DNA from 2 places in the Herpetosiphon gulosus genome. Region 1 is predicted to be linked to the other one. Evidence: a T-box and tRNA genes for the amino acid it is inferred to sense, from the RefSeq annotation. Region 1 holds a T-box; the other holds one or more tRNA genes.
The links. A T-box is a leader RNA that pairs with one kind of tRNA and senses whether it is charged. The one in region 1 lies ahead of trpS (tryptophan--tRNA ligase), so its partner is inferred to be a tRNA-Trp.
Positions count from the first base shown of each region.

Region 2: it has a tRNA-Trp gene. The T-box ahead of trpS (tryptophan--tRNA ligase) is inferred to sense a tRNA for this amino acid. The anticodon was not compared.

Region 1 is NZ_BAABRU010000011.1:26,167-37,122, reverse strand. It holds gene cdaA (diadenylate cyclase CdaA) at 1-211, shown strand, start outside; gene ABEB26_RS15610 (CdaR family protein) at 208-1,587, shown strand; gene rplS (50S ribosomal protein L19) at 1,793-2,149, shown strand; gene ABEB26_RS15600 (class I SAM-dependent methyltransferase) at 2,230-2,880, shown strand; gene ABEB26_RS15595 (ribonuclease HII) at 2,949-3,572, shown strand; gene ABEB26_RS15590 (SH3 domain-containing protein) at 3,628-4,170, shown strand; gene trpB (tryptophan synthase subunit beta) at 4,181-5,380, shown strand; gene ABEB26_RS15580 (hypothetical protein) at 5,421-7,025, shown strand; gene trpS (tryptophan--tRNA ligase) at 7,311-8,297, opposite strand; T-box leader at 8,345-8,588, opposite strand; gene ABEB26_RS15570 (ABC transporter ATP-binding protein) at 8,938-10,686, shown strand; gene ABEB26_RS15565 (ABC transporter ATP-binding protein) at 10,768-10,956, shown strand, end outside.
Region 2 is NZ_BAABRU010000015.1:55,589-66,544, forward strand. It holds gene ABEB26_RS19310 (ABC transporter substrate-binding protein) at 1-342, opposite strand, end outside; gene ABEB26_RS19315 (ester cyclase) at 546-971, shown strand; gene ABEB26_RS19320 (SDR family oxidoreductase) at 1,060-1,953, shown strand; gene ABEB26_RS19325 (hypothetical protein) at 2,001-2,240, shown strand; gene ABEB26_RS19330 (TMEM175 family protein) at 2,249-2,833, opposite strand; gene ABEB26_RS19335 (DUF8189 domain-containing protein) at 2,952-3,977, shown strand; gene ABEB26_RS19340 (hypothetical protein) at 3,974-4,486, opposite strand; gene ABEB26_RS19345 (metallophosphoesterase) at 5,042-6,250, shown strand; tRNA gene ABEB26_RS19350 (tRNA-Glu) at 6,298-6,374, opposite strand; gene ABEB26_RS19355 (hypothetical protein) at 6,421-7,098, opposite strand; gene ABEB26_RS19360 (exonuclease domain-containing protein) at 7,189-8,001, opposite strand; gene ABEB26_RS19365 (aminoacyl-tRNA deacylase) at 8,146-8,622, opposite strand; tRNA gene ABEB26_RS19370 (tRNA-Arg) at 8,731-8,802, shown strand; tRNA gene ABEB26_RS19375 (tRNA-Trp) at 8,907-8,978, shown strand; gene ABEB26_RS19380 (SDR family NAD(P)-dependent oxidoreductase) at 9,145-10,464, shown strand; gene ABEB26_RS19385 (leucine-rich repeat domain-containing protein) at 10,477-10,956, shown strand, end outside.

The DNA of each region.
Region 1 (10,956 bases):
GGTTGGCAGTACACGCTATGGCACACGCCACCGCGCCGCCTTGGGCATCAGCGAACAATCCGATGCGATTTCGGTGATCGTTTCCGAGGAAACTGGCAGTATTTCGATTACCCACGATGGCCGCATGGTGCGCCATTTAACCGAAGGTCGTTTACGCAAACTGCTGGCTGGCTTATTGCGCGTCGAACTAAGCGAAGAGGAAGAAGCATGAATAAGCTTGCAGGTAGCCCGTTACGCGCCTTTGTTGCCGCAGTGTTGGCGAGCATCATTTGGGTGTTTGTTAGTTTCACCGAAAATCCGCAGCAAGTTACGCCATTTACCAATTTGCCAATTCGTGCCGAAGGGCTAAGTAGCAATTTAACCTTAGTTGATAGCGAAGGTCGGCCAATTCCCGTTCCCGATGCGGTTGTTAACTTAAATGTTTCTGGCCCTCAAGATACAATCACCCGCATTACCAAGCAAAATGTCCAACCATTTATTAATATCGCAGGGCTAGAGCCTGGCTCACATGAAGTTGCGGTGCAAGCTCGCAGCATTCCCAGTCGCTCTGATCTCGATTTTCAGAGCTTTCAGCCCGCTACAGTTTTGGTGCAGATCGAGCAAATTATTACCGCCTCGCTGCCATTAACCATCACCACGGTTGGCCAGCCACCAACTAGTTATGAAGCCAGTTTGCCGATCGCCAGCGTCAATGGCGAGATGATTAAGCAGGTGACAATAACTGGGCCAGCTAGCCAAGTTAATAAGGTAGTTGGTGGCGAAATTACACTCGATCTTTCATCGCAAACCAGTAATTTGCGTACCCGCCGCAATATTATCGCAGTCGATATTGCTGGGCGCGATGTTGAAGGCGTGACGGTCAGCCCTGAATTGGCCGATATCGAAGTGCGAATTTTATCCAGCAGCGGCATTAAGCGCGTGCCAATTATCTACACCACTCTCAACAGTCCGCCAGCGGGCTATCGAGCTGAGGTGGTGCTTGAGCCAGCCTTTGTTACCTTAATTGGTAGTGCTCAGCGCTTAACCGAAGTTGAATTTGTTGAAACCCAACCGCTCAATCTGCCAAATAGCACCCAAAGTTACACCGCAACGATTAAATTACGTTTTCCGATTGGGGTGACTCCGCGTGATGCCCAAGCCGCCGATAGCACGATCGCCACGATTCGTTTTGTGCCAATTAGCACCGAAATTGTGCTCAACCTGCCGTTAGTACCACGTAATTTGCCTGCTGGCCTAGAATTGAGCTACCAGCCCAAACAGCTTGAAGTAAGCTTGCGCGGTAACGCTCAAAATTTGCAAAATCTCAATAATTTGGCCTTGGTGTTGGATCTAGCTGGACGCAATGCAGGCAGTTATAGCATTCAGCCCAGCCTTAATCTGCCAACCGGCATCACGTTGGCCAAGCCATTAGCTGCGGTTCAAGTAAATCTTAGTGCAATTATCATCCCGACAGCTGAGCCAACCAGCCCGATTGAACCAACCGAGCCAACAACCACGCCGATTGCCACCCCAACTGCGACTGAGCCAATTAGCCCAACCGAGCCAATTAGCCCGACCGAACCAATCTCGCCAACATTAACGCCCTAGCGGGTTAAGCGATGATCATAGTTGCCATAAGGGTTCAGCTATGCTATAATCGCGCGGTCAATTGATTGGCACGAAAAGAAACGGCGTGTGAAATTCACACGCTTGTTGTTTGTCCAGCGACCGTATCCGCTGTATGCCAATGAACTTTAGCGATTAACCAGCGCCGAGAGATACGGCTCTACGCACTAGAAATAAAGGCAGAGCAATGCAACAGGCTCCCGTTATTCACGAAATTGAAAACGAATATCTGCGCAAAGATGTGCCAGAATTCCGCGTTGGCGACACGGTTCGCGTTAGCGTCAAAGTTGTTGAAGGTACTCGCGAACGGATTCAAGACTTTGAAGGTGTCGTGATTCGCCGCCGCCGCATGGGTGTCAACGAAAACTTCACCGTGCGTCGGATTGCCTCACACGGTATTGGTGTTGAGCGGACGTTCTTGCTGCACTCACCCCGGATCGACGGCGTAAAATTGGTACGGACTGGTAAAGTTCGCCAAGCCAACCTGTACTACTTGCGCGGTCGCACTGGTAAGGCCGCTCGGATCAAAGAACGCCGCGGTTAATCGTTTCGTTATAGCTGCAAAACCCTGCGCGGGTGTGGGCCAAGCCTGCACTCGCGTTTGTATTTTTGGGAGCATTGGCGATGCTGCAACGAATGCAAGCGTTGGTTATTTGGGCCTTTGAGTGTTTTTATCACGAAGCGGCCTTTACCTACGATTTGGTCGCTTGGCTCATGTCGCAAGGCTATTGGAGCCAATGGGTACTGGCAGCCTTGCCTGAAATCGCCGATCAAGCATTGCTTGAGCTTGGCTGTGGCACGGGCTATGTCCAACAAGCTCGCCAAGATCAACCAAGCCTCACAATTGGCCTTGATGAATCGCGCCAAATGTTGAGTTTAAGCCGTCGTCGAGCGCCGCAAGCCACGCTGGTTCGGGCGGTTGCCCAAGCCTTGCCTTACGCTGATGCCAGTTGGTCGGCGGTGCTTTCGACCTTTCCAGCGCCCTATTTATTCGATCGGCGCACTTTGGCCGAATTGCAACGGGTGCTCACCAACGATGGCAAATTGTATATCGTCGATGGCGGCAGCATTCCCAATGGCTTGTATGCACTGATCATCGGGTTAATCTATCGGCTGGTGTTTGGGCGACATAGCAACCCTGAAGCGCCAACCAGCCAACTTGACCCACGCATCCAGCGTTTGCACGAAGCGGGCTTTCGCGTCAGCAACCAAATCAAACAGGTTGGCAAGTCGCAAGTCCAAATCTTCATCGCCGAAAAAGCCAACCAGCCTTAATTGATAGTAGCTTGGATTAGGGTCTGACTCAACCCAGCCCCCGATCCCCAGCCCCCAACAACCAACCTATGACAATTGGAATTCACGAAGAACAACAACTTTGGCGCAAGGGAGCGCAAATCGTCGCCGGAGTCGATGAAGTTGGCCGAGGCTGCTGGGCTGGCCCAGTTGTCGCCGCTGCCGTCTGCTTCCCAACCCATTTGCTCAACGATCCTCTGGCCTTGGCAGGCATCAACGACTCAAAAACCTTGAGTGCCGAAGCCCGTCAGGCAATGGCCCAACAGATTCGCCAATTGGCCAGCGGGATTGGCCTCGGCGTGGTTTCGGCCCATCTGATCGATTTATTTGGAATTGCCGAAACCACCAAATGGGCCATGATGCACGCCGTTTTGAGCTTGCCAAATTTGCCCGATGGTTTGGTGATCGATTGGGTCAAATTGCCCGAACTGCCATTATTGCAACGCTCGCTGCCCAAAGGCGATGCGATCAGCATTTCGGTGGCAGCGGCCTCGATTATTGCCAAAGTCTATCGCGACAACCTGATGCACGAGTATGATCAACGTGACCCGCGTTATGGCTGGGCTGCCCATAAAGGCTATGGCACGGCCCAACATCAACGGGCCTTGGCAGCCCACGGCCCATCAGGCTTGCATCGACGCTCGTTCAAGCCACTAGCCGCCTTCGTTGATTGACAAAATCGCCAGAGAATGATACTAAGGTCAAACATGGCTTTTATGGAGTGTTGATATGCCTTCGCCATATTATGATCAGGGGCGGCGTGATGCGGAAAATGGCACGCTGAATCAATTGTTTTATCACACCTACCACGATTATAAACGTGGCTATGATGAAATTGTGAATGGCCCACCCAAACCAAAGCCAAATTTCCTCTTTTTCTTGATTCCGGCGCTATTGCTGGTGGGGCTAGCTGGGGGTTGGTTTCTGCGCGATCGCGGCGTTTTGAGTACCCCCCCAACTCCCGTAGTTGTCATGGTGACGGTAACCCCCGTGACTGCTTCGCCGACCTTTCCGCCCTTTGCGATTGCCACTCCCGCCCCGCCAACTCCAACTCAACTGGTGATTGAAATTGGCGGTGAGGCAATCACCCTCGAACAAGTGCGCATTCGGCCTGATCCCAGCATTCAAGGTGAGCCGATTGGGGCGCTTGATCCAGGCGAAATTATCACGATCGTCGATGGGCCACGCCAAGGCGACGATTATACGTGGTGGCTGATCGAATCGGCAATTGGCCAAGGTTGGGTTGCTGAAGATTTTATTCAAGCACGCTAAAGGAACAATTATGACCGATCACGCTGTTCTTGATGAATTAAATGGCCGCTATGGAGATTTCGGTGGGCGCTATGTGCCTGAAACCTTGATGGCCGCGATCGAAGAATTAACCGAAGCCTTTTTTCGGATTCGCACTGACCCTGAGTTTCAGGCCGAACTCCAACATTTGCACCGCACCTACACAGGCCGGCCAACCGCATTAACCTATGCTCGTCGCTTGACCGAGGAGCTTGGCGGAGCACAAATTTGGCTCAAACGCGAAGATCTGACCCACACTGGTGCACATAAAATCAATAATGCCTTGGGTCAAGGCCTATTAGCCAAACGCATGGGCAAACAGCGAATCATCGCCGAAACTGGCGCAGGCCAGCATGGCGTTGCCACCGCCGCCGTTTGTGCCCTGCTTGGGCTACAATGTGTGGTCTATATGGGCACTGAAGATATGGAGCGCCAAAAGCCCAATGTTTTTCGCATGCGCCTGTTGGGAGCCGATGTACATGGAGTCAGCACTGGCTCGAAAACCCTCAAAGATGCAGTCAACGAAGCCATGCGCGATTGGGTCAGCAACCCTGATTCATATTATTTGCTTGGCTCGGCGCTTGGGCCACACCCCTACCCGCTGATGGTACGCGAATTTCAAAGCATTATTGGAATCGAAGCCCGCGAGCAAATTTTAGCGGCAACTGGCAAATTGCCCAACACGATTATTGCCTGTGTTGGCGGCGGCTCAAACGCCATCGGCATGTTCCACGCCTTTATCAACGATGAACATGTTGATCTGCGGGGGGTTGAAGCAGGTGGCCATGGGATTGAGCTTGGTCGCCATGCGGCACGGTTTGCAGGTGGGCGTTTGGGCGTTTTCCAAGGCACCCGTTCGTATGTGCTGCAAAATAGCGATGGTCAAATTGCCAATACCCATAGCATTTCTGCTGGCCTCGATTATGCTGCTGTAGGCCCAGAGCATGCGTGGCTTCACGATGAAGAACGGGCTTTCTATACCTATGCAACCGACGAAGAAGCTTTGAATGGCTTTCAGCTGCTCTGTCGAACCGAAGGCATTATCCCAGCCTTGGAATCGTCGCATGCGATTGCCGAAGCTGTGCGTTTAGCCCCCACCATGAGCAAAGAAAGCATTATTTTGGTCAATCTGTCGGGGCGGGGCGATAAAGATATTTTCACCGTTGCAGATGTATTGGGAGTGCAAATGTAGCGGAGCGGCTTCGAGCGAAGCCAATGTGTAAGGAGTAGTTATGGCTCAATCGTGTGTAGTTTGTCGAGCCGCGCTTGCCGATGGCTCGGTCTATTGTTCTGAATGTGGCTCGCGGCAGCCTGCCGCAGGTCAATCAACCCAAGTGCTAGGCAGCGGGGTTTTTGGTTCGCAGCCCTTGCCAAGTGGCAGCGATCATGATGATTCGCCGTATGCGCCACGGCGGAGCGGCACGCAACCACTGAATGATCCACCAACCCAAGTTGTTAACAACTACCAAAGCCCTACTAGCTCAACCAGTTATGGGCAGGGGCCATCAACCCAGCCCAATTTTCCGCTGCCTCAATATACTCCGCCTGCACAACCCAACTATGCCCAACCTTCGGCAAAATCGAATAACCTTGGGCGTTGGTTAATTGGCGGTGGCTTGGCCTTGCTGTTGGTTGGGGGCGGTGCTGGGGCGTATTATTTCCTCGGCAACAATGATTCAAACAACGGCGAAAGTGGCAATGTTGCGACTGGCCCAACCTGGACACCGATTCCAACTAAAATCGCCGAACCAACCGAACAAGTCGCTGGCGATCCACTGGTCGAACCAACCAATGAGCCAACTGTCGAGCCAACCCAAGGCCAAAGTGATCCAGTCGATCAGCCAACGCCAACCAATGAATCCAATGATTTGCCAACTCAAGCGGCTGGTGGTAGCGCCCCAACTGATCTCTCTGGCGAGCTGATTTATCTTGATGATAGCTTTGAATTGGTGCGCCAAACCATGAGCACTGGCTCAGTCAGCCCGCTTGATCTTGGCGGACAGGCCTATTACAACGATTTATTGAGTTGGTCGCCTGATGGCCAAAGCATGGCCTTTTTTGTACGCGACGGCGCAAAAACTAGCATTTATTTAGCTGATGGTGATGGCACGAATATCCGTAGCGTGATTGAATTGCAGGATCTCGCACCCCAAAGCTTGAGCTGGTCGCCTGATAGCAGCAAGTTTGCCTTTGTTACCAGTGACATCGATTTTGAAACCAAGGAAGATCAAAATCTGTATGTTTTTGATCTGGCCAGCAATAGCGAAAAACAACTGACAACCACTGGCTTGATTGATTTCGATCCCTTGAGTTGGTCGCCTGATAATCAAACAATTTTGTTTGCTGCAGGCCAGGATGGCATCGAATTCAATGTGATTAATGCTGATGGCAGTAATCAGACCAAACTCGCCGATGTGTTTACTTCTGATGCGTGGTGGACCAAAGATAGCAAAATTATCTATGACGATTTTTGCGATCGTTCAAACTTTGATCGTGGGGTTTGTTTGCTCGACCCAGCCACGGGCGAGGTTGAAACCCTGCAAAAAATTGGCGATTTTTACCTGAGCGGAATTTCGCCCGATGCCAATTGGTATATGCTCGATAATTATAACGATGGCTCGTTGCTGCTGATCAATGCCGACACTGGCGATAAGGAGTTGGTAGCTCCACCCAGCAGCGGCGGCTCGTATGAAATTCGGGTTTGGGGCAAGTGGTCACCCGATCGCCGTTATGTCACCTACGAAACGATTGGCCAAGGCACATTTATCTATGAAATTGGCTCGGGCCAAGCCGCCGCGCCTTTCGTCAATGGCTCAATCATTGAATGGCTGCCGTAATTTGATCCACGAAGAGCACGAAGGACACGAAGTAAGGCTGGAGGCTATCGGAACATTTTGAGACATTGCAATGATGACAATCCCTCACCCCTAGCCCCCTCTCCCGCACGCGAGGCGAGGGGGAATTGCTCTCGGAGTGCTCCCCTCGCCCGCCGCAGTGGGAGAGGGGCTGGGGGTGAGGGCATGCTGATCGCTCTTAATGATATAAATCATTCTAAAAGCCTATAGCCCACCCGCTTTGTGCTCTTCGTGTCCTTCGTGGATCAAAAACTAAACCCTTAAAAATTAGCGCAGCCCAAGTTGTTGATAGGCCCGCAACAAGGTAGCATTGGCAACTTCGGCAGCCCGTTCAGCGCCGCGTTTGAGAATCCCATCGAGTTCAGCTGGATCAGCGGTGAGCTGGTTGTAGCGTTGTTGCAATGGCTCCAAGGTTGCAATCACCACATCGGCAACCGCACCCTTGAGCTTACCATAACCTTGGCCTTCAAATTCAGCCTCAATCGTGGCTTTATCCTTACCAGTCAAGGCTTGGTAAATCCCCAAAAGATTGTTGACCCCAGGTCGGGTTTCGTCGAATTTGATCTCGCTGCCCGAATCGGTGACCGCCCGCATAATTGCTTTACGGGTTGCCTTCAAATCGCTCAACAAAGGAATCGAATGATTGGCTGCTTTATTGCTCTTGCTCATCTTTTGGGTTGGGTCATCCAAGCCCATCACCCGCGCCGCCACAGGCCGAATCAAGGCCTCGGGAATCACAAAGGTTTCGCCATAGAGATGATTAAAGCGCTCGGCAATATCGCGGGTTAGCTCAATATGCTGCCGTTGATCATCGCCAACGGGCACAACTTGGGTATCGTAGAGCAAAATATCGGCAGCCATCAAGGTAGGATAATTCATCAAGCCAGCCGCTACGGTTTCTTGCTTTTGCGATTTATCCTTAAATTGGGTCATACGATTCAACCAGCCCAAGGGTGTTTGGCAATTTAAAATCCAACCTAACTCAACATGAGCTGGCACATGCGATTGAACAAAAATTGTGGCATGCTCAAGGCTAATGCCTGCCGCCAAATACAACGCCGCTAAATCGCGCACATTTTTGCGCAACTCGGCTGGATCTTGCGGAACGGTGATCGCATGGAGATCGACGATACAGAAGAAATTATCGTATTGATTTTGCTCTTGCACCCAGGTATGAATCGCCCCCAAATAGTTGCCAAGGTGTAAGTTGCCTGATGGTTGAATGCCCGAAAAAACTCGTGGTAACGAACTCATAATGCTGTACTCCGTCTAACTAAAACAAGGCCGTCTCTCGAATCCACATACGGGACGAGAGACGGCTTGATTCTCGCGGTACCACCCGAATTCGCAACCATCATAATAGTTACGCGCTCGTAGCCCGCTAACGGAGGCAATCACGGCTCAGCCTACTACCAGGTAGCAACCCAGATTTGGTGAGCAACTCAGCGGGCCATTCAGCAAAGACAGCTTGATTATCCTCGCAGCCAAGGGATAACTCTCTGGACAAGTGCGCTTTTGCTTACTCTTCCGCGTCAACGTCGTTTTCAATTGTTGGCTATTCTATTCAGCCTGTGCTTGCTTGTCAATCCGCCGAAATACCGATCCACGAAGGACACGAAGAGCACGAAGGTTAATTTTTTTGCCACAGATTGCCACAGCTTTGTTTGATTATGCTGCTATGCTCAACACCTGATCCCTAAACCGACCCTAGTAGCAGTTCCTCAATCCCTATGTTCTATGCTCTTTGATCTATCGTACCAGCCCCTGACAACTAAACCCTAACCCCTCGTCCAAAATTTATCATCTTATGTGCAATCAGTCATAAGTAGGGCAGTAGCAACAGTGTTTCAATGGTAAAATATCCAGCAGACGCTTCCAACTGGAAAGGGATTTCATGGCGCTTTCGAATAGTGAATTTGTGGTTGAACGATCGTGGAAGATCAATCGTTCAACGCCGTTGCGCTGGGTTTGGTCGCACGCGCGGCGCAATCTTTGGTGGATAATCGGGCTATTTATTGGGGCATTTGGCAATGCATTATTCGCCGCCCAAGTGCCAGTCGTCACGGGCCAAGCCTTCGAGGCAGTTAAAGCTGGCGATAAAAATGGCTTGTGGTGGGCAGCTCTGCTAATTGTTGGCGGGCAATTTTTGCGAGCATTTGTGCAGTTATTGCGCAATTTCTCCTCAGAAGTGATCGGCCAACGGCTCGAACGCGATGTGCGCGATGAACTCTACACCAGTTTATTGGGCAAAAGTATGGCCTTCCACGATAGCCAACCAACTGGCGATGTGATGGCCCGCGCCACCAACGATGTGCGCGAAATGAACTTGATGCTCAATCCTGGGGTCAACTTGGTGGTCGGCTCGGCAATGTTTTTAATTATGCCGCTGATTGCCTCGCCCCACCCGCAACTGCTGGTTGTGCCAATTCTCTATTTGGTGTTTTATGGGCTGTTGGTTTGGCATTATTTACGTCAACTCAAGCCTGTCACCACGGCAGTGCGCCAAAGTTTTGGTGAACTCAACGCCACCTTGGCCGAAGCAATCGATGGCGTAGAAACGGTCAAAGCTACCGCCCAAGAAGAGCGTGAGCGTAATCGTTTTCGGGCTGCCGTGACCAAATGGCGTAATGCCTTTGTGGCTCAAGGCAATGTGGAAGCGGTCTTTTTGCCAGTCTTATTGCTTGGTTTAGGCCAAGGCTTGGGCTTTATTCATAGCCTAATTCTTTTTCGCAATGGCCTGATTAATGTTGGCGATGTGGTTTCATTCAATGGCCTGTTGCTGTTGTTTGGCTTCCCAACTTTTACCGCCCAATTTGCCTACTCGCAGCTTTCGAGCGGCCTCGCAGGTGGGCGACGGATTTTGGAATTAATTACCACCGAAACCGAGCTTGATGAAAATGCCCAAGGCTATGCCGAGCCAATGCGCGGCGAAATTGTCTTTGAAAATGTGGCGTTTGGCTATCATAGCGAGGTTGATGCGGTACAAAAAGTCAGTTTTCGAATTGCACCTGGTCAAACTGTAGCCTTAGTCGGCCAAACTGGCGCAGGCAAAACCACGCTCACCAAATTGCTCAACCGCACCTACGATACCCGCGAAGGCCGCATTTTGATCGATGGCGTTGATGTGCGCGATTGGAATTTAGCAGCTTTGCGTCGCCAAATCTCGATCATCGAGCAAGATATTTTCTTGTTTTCGCGCTCAATTGCCGATAATATTGGTTTTGGTGTGCCTAATGCCACCCGCGCGCAAATTATCGAAGCCGCCAAAGCGGCGCAAGCCCACGATTTTATCGGGCGGCTCGCCGATGGCTACGATACGATCATCGGTGAACGCGGCGTAACGCTCTCTGGGGGGCAACGCCAACGCTTGGCTTTGGCGCGGGCTTTCTTGACCGATCCCACAATCTTGGTGCTTGATGATTCGACCAGCGCGATCGACAGCGCAACTGAAGATCGGATTCAACAAGCGATTGAACAAGCCTCGCAAGATCGCACCACAATTTTGATTACCCATCGGCTTTCGCAAATTCGCTGGGCCGACCTGATCATCGTGATTCGCAAAGGTACAATCAGCGCCGTTGGCACGCACGAAGATCTCATGCAGCAATCCGAAGCCTATCGGGCAATCTTTGCCAAATTATGAATTATGAAGGTGAATTATGAAGAAAGGGTTTGATTTTTCATCCCTCATCCCTCATCCTTCATCCTTTCCAAAAAGGTGCTTATGTTTGCAGGATTAGATACCGAAAATTATGATCGTCAGTATGGCGACCGCGAATTAATGGGGCGCATGTTGAGCTATTTTCGTGCTCATCGGCGCACCGCATTTTGGACCATCACCCTAATTTGTGGCTTGGGCTTGCTCAATACCATCCCGCCATTTTTGGTAGCCCAAGCCGTTCAGCGGATTGGC
Region 2 (10,956 bases), on a different contig from region 1:
TAGCACGGCAATTCCAACCACGGGCTTACCATTGGCGCGAGCTTGAATCACACTATCGGCACTGGCCACCCCAAAATCAGCAGCTCCGCTGCTGACTTTTTCAGTACCATCGATATAGCCGTTGGCATCAAAACCGCCTGCAATCAACTCAACATTCAAGTTCTGCTCACCAAAGCGGCCATTCTTTTCAGCAGCAAAAAAGCCCGACGACGAATAATCAAAAACCCAGTTCAACTGAAGCTTGACCGAATCCTTGGGTGCAGGTGTGGGGGTTGCTTGGCTCGTGCTACAAGCAGCAAGTAGCACCAGCATGAGCACACTGAGATAGCTTAACCGGCGCATCCTAACTCCTCGGCGAGACAGAAGCTTAACCATGGGCAACCTCCATGAACAAAAAAGCACTAAGCAGAATATAATCTAGATACGGGCTGTGTAAATGTCATTATTAGCTCGACCAAAGTCCTTGTCAAGGTCTATAAGTCCTAGCCAAGCGCTAGGCGTATAAAACACCAAAGGTTTAATTTCATACCAAAAGGATGTTTATCATGATCGAGCAACACAAACAATTATCGGCAATTGTGGTTCATCAAATCTATAACCAAGCCCAATTTGAGCAGATCGAGCTGATTTTTCACCCGCAATACGTGCAAAAACCGCTGGGCTATAATGGATTTAAAGGTGTTGAACGGCATGTCAACGAAGTACACAGCGTATTTAGCGGTTTAAACCTAAGCTTAATTGACCAAATTGCTGAGGCTGACGGCGTAGTTAATTTGGTGCTCTTTAATGGTACTCATACAGGTCAGCTCTGGGAATTTGCCCCAACCCAGCGCCAAGCCAGCGTTATGTTAATCTTGATTCATCGTTTTGTAGAAGGCAAAATTGTTGAAGCTATCTTCAACCTTGATCAGCTAGGCCTACTCCAACAACTTAAATTATTGCCAACCCCAATCTGGGCCAAACCCAACTAAGTGTCAGATTTTCAAGCTTGCTGGCCCTCTCTACTACACCATATAATTAAGCTATATAGCTAGTTTGTGTTGAGTAGAAAGGATTTCCATGGCACACGCTCAAACAATTTTGGTAACTGGGAGCAGCAGCGGCTTAGGTCGGGCAATCGTCGAAACTTTGGCCCAGCATGGCCACACCGTATTCGCCTCAATGCGCGGGATTGCTGGCAAAAATGCCCAAGCTGCCCAAGAATTACGCGATTTTGCTAGCCAGCATGGATTAAACATCGAACCAATCGAGCTTGATGTAGTCAATCAAGCCTCAGTGGATCAGGCAATTGCCACAATTCAAGCCAAAGCAGGCCGCCTCGATTGTTTGATCAACAACGCTGGTGCTGGATTGGCGGGATTAACCGAGGCCTGTAGCATCGAGCAAGTTCAGCAATTGTTTGATATCAATGTGTTTGGAGCGTTGCGGGTTACCAAAGCTGTTTTGCCATTAATGCGTCAACAGCAAGCAGGCCTGCTGATCACCATCTCCAGTACCAGTACTCAAATTGTTGTGCCATTTTTGGCCGCCTATGGAGCCAGCAAAGCCGCCGAAGAAATTATGGCCCAAAGTATGCATTACGAATTGACCTCGCTAGGCATTGATAGCGTAATTTTACAGTTAGGTGGCTATGCTACCAAATTTGGTACTAATATTCAGGTTGCTGCCGACCAAAGCCTGAATGCCGCCTATGGTTTGGCTGGACAATTTGCTCAAGGCATCAGCTCAGGGATTGTGGCTGGGTTAGAGTATGCTGATAATCCAGTTGATGTGGGCAATAAAATCAATGAAATTTTGGCCTTGCCCAGCGAGCAACGCCCACGCAAATATAGCATGGGCGGTGGTTCGCAAGGCCTGAATGAACTCAACCAACAGCTTGAGCCATTGCAAGCAGGCCTGATCGGCTTGATGCAGATGGAGCCATTGTTGTTGCGTAGCCAAACTGCTAGCTAGTCTACTCGTTGAGAGTCGAGAGAGGCTACAATTCAAGGAATCAGCCCATGCCTACAATCCAAATGGCCGAACCAACACTGGCCCTCGCCGAACAACTGGCGCAACGCTTTCATTGCACGCCCAACGAAGTATTGCGGCGTGGGCTGATTTTGCTCGAATTTTTACTTGCGCAACAAACCCAAGGCCACCAAATTAGCATCGCCGATCAGCAAACAATTCGGTGTTTGGTGCTGACCCATTATTCTGATGGCTATATTAATGTTCATGATGATCGGATTGTGTTCTAAGCTTATTTTCAATCCTCAATCTCAGAGAGATGCAACTCAATTCGGCGATCAGGTAAGAGCCAAATAATTGCTACTGCCACATAGAAAAAGCCCGCTAAGGCTGGATGAATAAAGGCACAGCCAATTGCTAAAATATAGAGCAAGGGCGAGAGTTTGCCTTTAAGATCACGCCCGATCAATTTTGCCAGTGAAGAATTTGCGCCTTGGCTGCGAATAATCGTGCGTTGCAAAATCCAATACGCCAGCGCCGCCCCCAACATCACAATCCCATAGGCGGCGGTAGGAATAGCCGCAAAGTGGTTTTCACCCATCCAGCCAGTGGTGAATGGCACCAACGAGAGCCAAAACAACAAGTGTAAATTAGCCCATAGCATTGCCCCATTGGCCTGTTTAGTCACATGCAGCATATGATGATGATTGTTCCAATAGATCCCAATATAGACAAAACTCAAAATGTACGATAGCAACACTGGCACTAACGGTTGTATATCAGCCCAAGTATCGCCATGAGGAATCTTCAACTCCAATACCATAATCGTCAAAATAATTGCGAGTACACCATCACTAAACGCCTCTAACCGCTGTGTTTTCATCACCACTCCTGAATCTTGCTGGAATTACAGCTATTTGACAATTTTTGTCATATTGTGTCAACCCCCAATCGACTAGGCTTACCACTATACAAGTTGACAGCGGTTACGGAGGAACATCATGCGTTTGAAGAAATGGTCGTTGATTGCAATCGTGCTGGTTGGTTTATTGCTTGTTCAGCCTATTACCCCAAGCAGAGCCAGCCCGCAAGCTTTGGATATTGCTACCAGAGGATCGATTAGTTGTGCCACGCCTACGACTGATCGAATCGATTGCTTTGTGGTTGGCGATGATAAACAAGTTTGGCAACATTCATGGCAAAGTAGCCTTGGTTGGGGCAATTGGGTTGGTTTAGGCTTTCCCGATTTCACAATCGATACAGGTGGTGGGGTTTCGGCGGTTGCCCGTGATAACACAACGATTGATATTTTTGTGAGTGGCAAGGATGGTAATTTTTTCAATCTGTACCAACGCACCTGGAATGGCACAACTTGGAGTGATTGGATCAGCTTAGGCGGGCCAAGTTCGTGGGATATTTACGAATTGAGCTGTACCTCGGCCTCGGCCAACAACATTAGCTGTTTTGTTCGCGCTAGCGATAACCACCTTTGGCAAAAAACTTGGAGTGGCAGTGGTTGGTCAACGTGGAGCGATCTTGGAGCCTTCACCAATGGGCATCCATTTAAAGGCCTAGCTTCAAGTAATTACAACGCTGATAGTATTCTGCTGTTTGCTATCGGCAACGATGGTCATGCCTATCGTCGCTATTACGAAAGTGGTGTTTGGAGTGCATGGGTCGATGATGGCGTGCCAAGTGGCAGCCCATTCGAACAAGTGAATTGTCATGACCAAGCTGGCAGCAAAATAACCTGTGCGTTTACCGATACCATGGGGGACGTTTGGTATCGAACCTGGGAATCAGGCTGGAGCACATTTATGCCGCTAGCAACCCCACCCTCAAGTGGTAAGGGGGTTGCAGTAGCCCATTATTCAAGCTTGGGAACGGTAATCATCACGAATGCGCTCGATGGTAGGCTTTATCGAACATTCCTGACCGACTCAACGAGCGTTTGGTCAAGTTGGATCGACAATGGTCGCCCACAAGACATCCAAATCTTCCTGCCAATGGCAATAAAACCCAACTAGGCTTTGAGTAAGGCAAAATGGCGCATATCAGCAACCTGTTGCTTGTTGCGTTTGAATAATTCTTGATTGTAGCCGACAATCAAGGCCAGAGCGCTAGCTTCATATTCGCTGTAGTCTGCATCAAAATACATTGCAGCCGCCAGCATGAGGCTAGCGCGATCGGTATATTGATGGCCGATCAATTGGCGTTTCGCCGTAGCCAACGAAATTTCCGTAACTGGTAGGCCCGTCCCATAAATCAAGCCAATCAAGGCTCCCACAATCCGTTGACAGGCAATCAGATCAGCGGGCTGGGTTTTAGGCAATGGCGCATTAATCACACATTCAACCAATTTTGGATAATCGCGCAACCATTGTTGGCATGATTGGGCTGCGAGGATAATGCGTTGCTTGGGGGTACAACGGCGGGCATCAAGGTCAAGGTGGGCATGTTCAATAACTCGGGCGGTAGCGCGTTCGAAAACAACCATACCCAAATTTGCGGCTGAAATATCAAGTGCAAGAATCATCGTTCTACTCCCTTATGTTGTGTCATGGTTGAGGAGGTCGCGTGAATAGCCATGAACATGCGGCAATGGACATGGCTCTAGCCTCAGAATCTCAGTACCACCTATTCGCTAAACGGTTAATCCTTGGATGCTAACCCATAGGGGTGATATTTGATCCAGAATTGCCCCAAGTACTAGACCTATTTAGGTTACTGATACGACCTATTGTCTTAGGTCAGCCTTACCAAAAGGATTACTACCAAACCGCTGATTAAAGATTCAAGCCCTCAACCTTGGGGGTAGGACAATTGAGGAAGCAATAATGCCAAAAACGACTAAAACCACAAACGGCTCGCAAAATGGAGCCGCTTGTGGGAGAGAAGAGAGAGGAGAAGGTTTGACATGAATATAGCAAAACTAGTTTAATTTGTCAAGTAGCAATTAAATATTGCTTAGCGCCGCTGCAATAGATGTTTACAAAAAAAAGCTTAGCAAACTACTAACTCGTAGTACACTATTTAGGTGCTTGTTTATCGGCACACCACGATCTGCAATCAATCACCGAGAGGAATATCTATGGCTGCATCCGAGGCAGATAGCTTGCCGAAAGCTCGCCCATCACAACGGCTCAATCGACGCAAAATTGCCAGCATCATTATGGCTTGGATGGCACTGTGCTGGCTAATTATTGGCAGTGTGTTTTACAGTGTCGTACCTGGTGGCTGGCTGAGCATCCTTGGCTTGACGCTCTTGAGTTACATTCCCTTGCTCTTTGTGGCACGTTCGTTTGGCGGGCCAGTTGCGCCATCGGCGCATCTACGCTTATGGGGCTTTCGACCATTTTGGTATAGCCAATTGCTATTGCCATTGATGGCAATCGGTGGCTTGGTTGGTTTGATTATCGGCTTGCCCTTCCATAGCAGTGGCTTGCTGGGGCGTGGCTTGGCTGGTGGCATTGGTTTGCTCTATTTAACAGGCATTGGTTTGGCCTATTTTGGCTCACGCCGCCTAGCCGTGCGCGAATTGACCGCCAATTTGCCCCAATTGCCCAACGAATTAGCTGGCTTGAAAATTGTGCAAATCTCAGATACTCACGTCGGACCACATACTTCACGCCGCCACTTGCGTAACGTGGTCGCCGCAATCGAAGCCGCCAAGCCTGACCTGATTGTAATGACTGGCGATCAAGTTGATGATTATGTTGATGACGTTGAACCATTTGCCGCAGCCTTTGGCCAACTCTCCGCCCCTCTAGGCGTTGTCGCCATCGCTGGCAATCACGATGTCTATGCTGGTTGGGATGGAGTGCGATCTGGCTTAGAAGCTATGGGCATCAAAGTTTTGGTCAATCAAGCGACAGCTTTTAACTATCGTGGCGTGCGTTGGTGGCTAGCAGGCACTGGCGATCCCGCTGGAACCTATGTGGCCCAAGGTCGCGAAGTCGTGGCCCCCGATATCCCGAAAACCTTAGCTGATGTTCCAGCCAACGAGTTTCATGTGGTTTTAGCTCATAACCCAGCGCTCTGGCCAGCCTTGGCCCAACGTAATGTGCCACTGACCCTGAGCGGCCATACCCACTACGGCCAATTTGCCATCCCCAAACTTGGCTGGAGCATGGCCTCGGCCTTTTTGGAGCATGCCATGGGTCACTATCAGCTTGAGCAATCGCTACTCTACATCAATCCAGGTACAAATTACTGGGGCATTCCCTTCCGGCTTGGCACGAAGCCCGAAGTCACCGTGATTACTTTGCAACCCAGCCAAACTGCCTCAATCGTTGGGTAAACTTAAACGAGCTTAAACAAAAAGACACTCGGCAAAACCGAGTGTCTTGGTGACGCATACGGGATTCGAACCCGTGATCTTCACCTTGAAAGGGTGACGTCCTAGGCCGCTAGACGAATGCGCCGTGCAACGTTGTGTATTATATCCAGCAGCCAGTTTTTGTCAAATCGTTAGCTTGCGGCAATTTCCAGCGTTTCGGCGCTGGCTTGATTTTGGTTGCCACCGACCGCTGCGCTTGGGCTAATTTGCCAGTGATAATCAGCATCCAGCACGGCGGTAATGGTATCGTAGCCTGATGGAAAAACCAGCTGTTGAGGCTTGGTCGTTGTGTTGATAATGATGTCGTTCTCAACCACTGTATAGCCAAACACGATCCAATAATCAATCTTTGGGGTAAACGTTGCGGTCACGTTTGGTTCGGAAGCAACTACAAAAACTGGGCTACCAGCAAAACTCACGCCTATTTGCACCGCATTTGATCCGACCGTGCTATCTTGCACAATCACCAACGAGCCTGCTATCTCAGCTTTAGTTTGGTCTTTGAAGGTATAGGCATCGTCGATTTGGGTCAGGGTCACTTGGTTGTTTTGGCTCTCATCGGCAGGCCACAGCTGAATCAAGTTAGTCGTGATGCCAATGTTATCAACTGGAGCCACATTTTGGACCCAAGTAAATCCATAGGCCTGATCGTTCCAACTAAAGCTTGCTTGGGTTGTAGGATGAACTGGCTGGTTGATAAAGCGATAGGCCGCCAAATCACCAAGATCAGGACTTTGGGTATAGACCATCATCGAGCCAAAAGTCGGCGATTCGTTGACCATCACTAACGTCAATTGCTTGCTGCTCATTGTTCCTCCTAATTGCAAACTGTCAACACCCTAGCAATAAAGGTCAAGCCAAGCTAGTTTGTTGACAGTCGGGCAACCAAGAACAACTTGTTACAATTCGACAATCGATAGTCGGTCGAGCGCAAACATGCGTTGAGCATTGCGCAAGTAGCAGTAGGCATGCAAAATGTGGCGTTTACCCTCGACTGTCAAGCCCATCGGCAGCACACGTCGCTCAACCGGATCGCCGCCAGCAGTGCGATAGGAGATCATCAACGCTTGGCGGCTGGTCATTGCCGTCGAAATTTCTTGAATCAAGGGGCTTTCTTCGTCGCCAGGCAACAAGCCGCGCTGCGCTCGCAGCAAATCGGCCAAGGTATGCACACCTTTGCGATACAAAATATCCAGCAAATGCTCAAAAACTGGTCGCAAAGCCACAACATCGCTCATGGCACGATGCGAGGGCGCTTTTTCGCCTAAATTGGTTGCTAGCGAGGTCAAATTGTAGCGGCGGGCAGTGATGTAGCGCCGCGCCAACGCCAACGTATCAATAACTGGTGTTTCAAGTGGCGATACATTAATCCGACCTAATTCGCTGGTCAAAAACCCAATATCAAAATAGGCGTTATGAGCAACTAAAACCGCTTCGTGAAATAATTTATTGACTTTGGGCCAAACTTCGCCAAAAGATGGTGCATTGGCAACCATTTCGGCACTAATACCGTTTACCGCAAACGCAGCGGGATCAATTTCGCGTTGTGGATTTACCAAAAACTCACAGCGATCAATAATCTCGCGACCTTGAATGCGCATTGCCGCCATTTCACAAATGCGATGCCCAATTTGAACATCTAAGCCAGTGCTTTCCATATCGAACAACACAAACGGAATGGTGTGCAACGGACGATCAAGGAGAGTATACATGCGTGCTTCATTTCTAGTTCCCAGCGTGGGAAACATTTAACAACATCGCTCGACAATACCTGCAAAGAGTTTGCAAGGTTTATCGTTACTGATTGTCAGTCTAACACGCCTATGTGTCAATATTTGTCATTGTTAATAGCTGTTTTAGCTATCGTTGTCACTAATATCGGCAACGAGGGCTTTGGCCGCTTGTTGTAAATGGCTTGGGGCTACCAACATTTGTAAGCCACGTTGACCAGCACTCAAGCTAATGCGTGAATGCTGAAAGGCACTAAAATCGAGTACAACTGGCATTGCGCGGCGCGTACCTAAGGGCGAAACCCCACCTTTGAGATAGCCAGTCAAGCGGGTTAATTCCTCGATTGGAGCCATCTCAACCCGTTTATCGCCAAGTGCATCGGCCAATTTCTTGAGGCTTAGGCGATGATCACTTGGCACAACCGCCAAAACATAGCCTTTTTTCTCGCCTTTGGTCAATAACGTTTTAAACAACATATTGAGCGGTAGATTGAGCTTTTCGGCGGCTTCCTCGGCAGTAAATTCAGTTGCCTCAAAACTCAACAATTCAAAATCGCTAGTCACGCGACACATCACGTCAGTCGCTCGCGTTCGAGTTCCCATGATTGGCCTCCATTTGGGTTGATTTAGAGCATTATAGCGCTTGATTAGGTAGATTAAACCCGCCTAAAGATGCATGCCCTGCGGAAAATTAGCGTTATAATCAGCATTGAAATAGTAGCTCAATTGGAAGAGTGACGGACTTCTAATTCGAAGATGTGGGTTCGAGGCCCACCTATTTCAAACCAAACCATAAACCGTCGCTTAATGAAAAGCATTCCCATGCGACGGGAAAGATAGCGGTGCAAACCCGCCCGGTTTGTGGCTTTGGGATCATTGCAGAATGTGAAATAGTAGCTCAATTGGAAGAGTACTGACCTCCAACTTCGGGGATGTGGGTTCGAACCCCACCTATTTCACCCAAGCTAGCGCTGTCGCTTAATGAAAAGCATCACCCTGTCACGGTGGGGATGATAGTGCAAGCCTATCCAGTACCTAGCTTGGCTAAATGTTAGCTTGTTTACCCACGAAAGGAGTCCATGTATACAATTCTCAGCCGAACAGATCGAGCTTTGTCTGACGATTTTGCAACAGATTGCTGATGATCCTACCCAAATCGATCAGCATGATCGCTTTAAATCCTTAGTTGCCAAAATTTATAAACAAGGCCGCAAAGCCAAATCCGATCGCAAACGCCAACAAATCGTCGCCCACGATCAACAGTTGAGAGAACAAAGCCTTCTACTGCAACAGAAACGTGGCCAAAATTCGCCGCCGTTACTGCCAAGTACTCCAACCAGCGAACTGCAACAAGCCAATCATTGTTACATTTGCAAACAATCGTATACCAGCTTACACTTTTTTTACCATGCCTTGTGCCCTGCTTGTGCTGAGCTAAATTATCGTAAACGCCAGCAACGCGCCGAATTGAGTGGGCGAGTGGCGGTGGTGACTGGTGGCCGGATTAAAATTGGCTATCAATTGGTGTTACGTTTATTACGCGATCGAGCACGGGTGATTGTTACCACACGCTTTGCTCACGATTGTGCTAAACGCCTCAAAGCTGAGCTAGATAGCCACGAATGGCTTGATCGCGTGCAAATTTATGGCTTAGATTTGCGCATGCTGCCAGCAGTCGAGCAATTTATTGCCCATTTGCATGCCACTGAACCAAGCATCGACATCTTGATTAACAATGCTGCTCAAACAATTAAACGGCCTTACGAATTTTATCGGCCATTAGTTGAAGCCGAATATCAAGCCAGCAATGACGATCAAGCCTTGTTGGTACATGATCAACAACAACATTTGGATTGGCTCAAGCATGGATCAAATTACGCCTTGCTGGGCGCAGGCCAGCATGTGATCGACCATACTCACCATGATTATGATGGTTTGCCATTGGATTATCGCGAGCACAATAGTTGGTCGTTGCTGCTTGATCAAATTGATACCCGTGAGTTGCTTGAGGTTCAGTTAATCAATGCGGTTGCGCCATTTATGCTCAATAGCCAGCTAAAACCCTTGTTGCTACGTTCGTCATTCGCACGGCGCTTTATCATTAATGTTTCAGCAATGGAAGGCCAATTTCAGCGAGCGAGCAAAACTGCACGGCATCCGCATACCAACATGGCCAAAGCGGCGCTGAATATGCTGACCCGTACATCAGCCCAAGATTACGCTCAAACTGACATTTTTATGAATAGCGTTGATACGGGCTGGATTACCGATGAGAATCCTTATGCCAAGCAGCAGATGTTACAACAAACCCAAGGGTTTTATCCGCCACTCGATGCCATTGATGGTATGGCGCGGATCTATGATCCAATTGTCCAGGGGATTAACCACGCTGACGAGCCATTGTTTGGCCATTTTTTGAAAGATTACGCACCATATCCATGGTAAGGGAGAGCCACAATGAGCGAGCCAATGCTGTGCCCAATTCAACAGCCACTTCAGCGGCTTGATAGTCAGGCCGTTCTACAACCATTGCTTGACTATTTAAGCAACAATCAGCCAGTAACCAGCGCTACGACCTTTCCGCGTGGCACAGTGCTGCCCGATGGCCGCCTAGATTTATGTAAACAACAACTTGGGATTGAGGGCTGCCAACTGGTAGCCCAAGCCCTTGCTCAAAATACCACCATCAATAGCTTGTTACTGGGCACAAATGGCATCGGCAATGCTGGAGCCAAGGCCGTTGCTGAGTTGATTGAGCAAACCCCAGAACTGAAAATTGTCTATCTTGGCTGCAATGCAATTGAGGCCAGCGGCGTTGAAGCATTAAGCCAAAGCCTACGCAATAATCGCCATGTGCATGGTCTCTGGCTCAAGCGTAACCCGCTGGGCCTGGCAGGCGCACAAGCGATCGCCAACCTGCTTGAGCACAACCAGCAT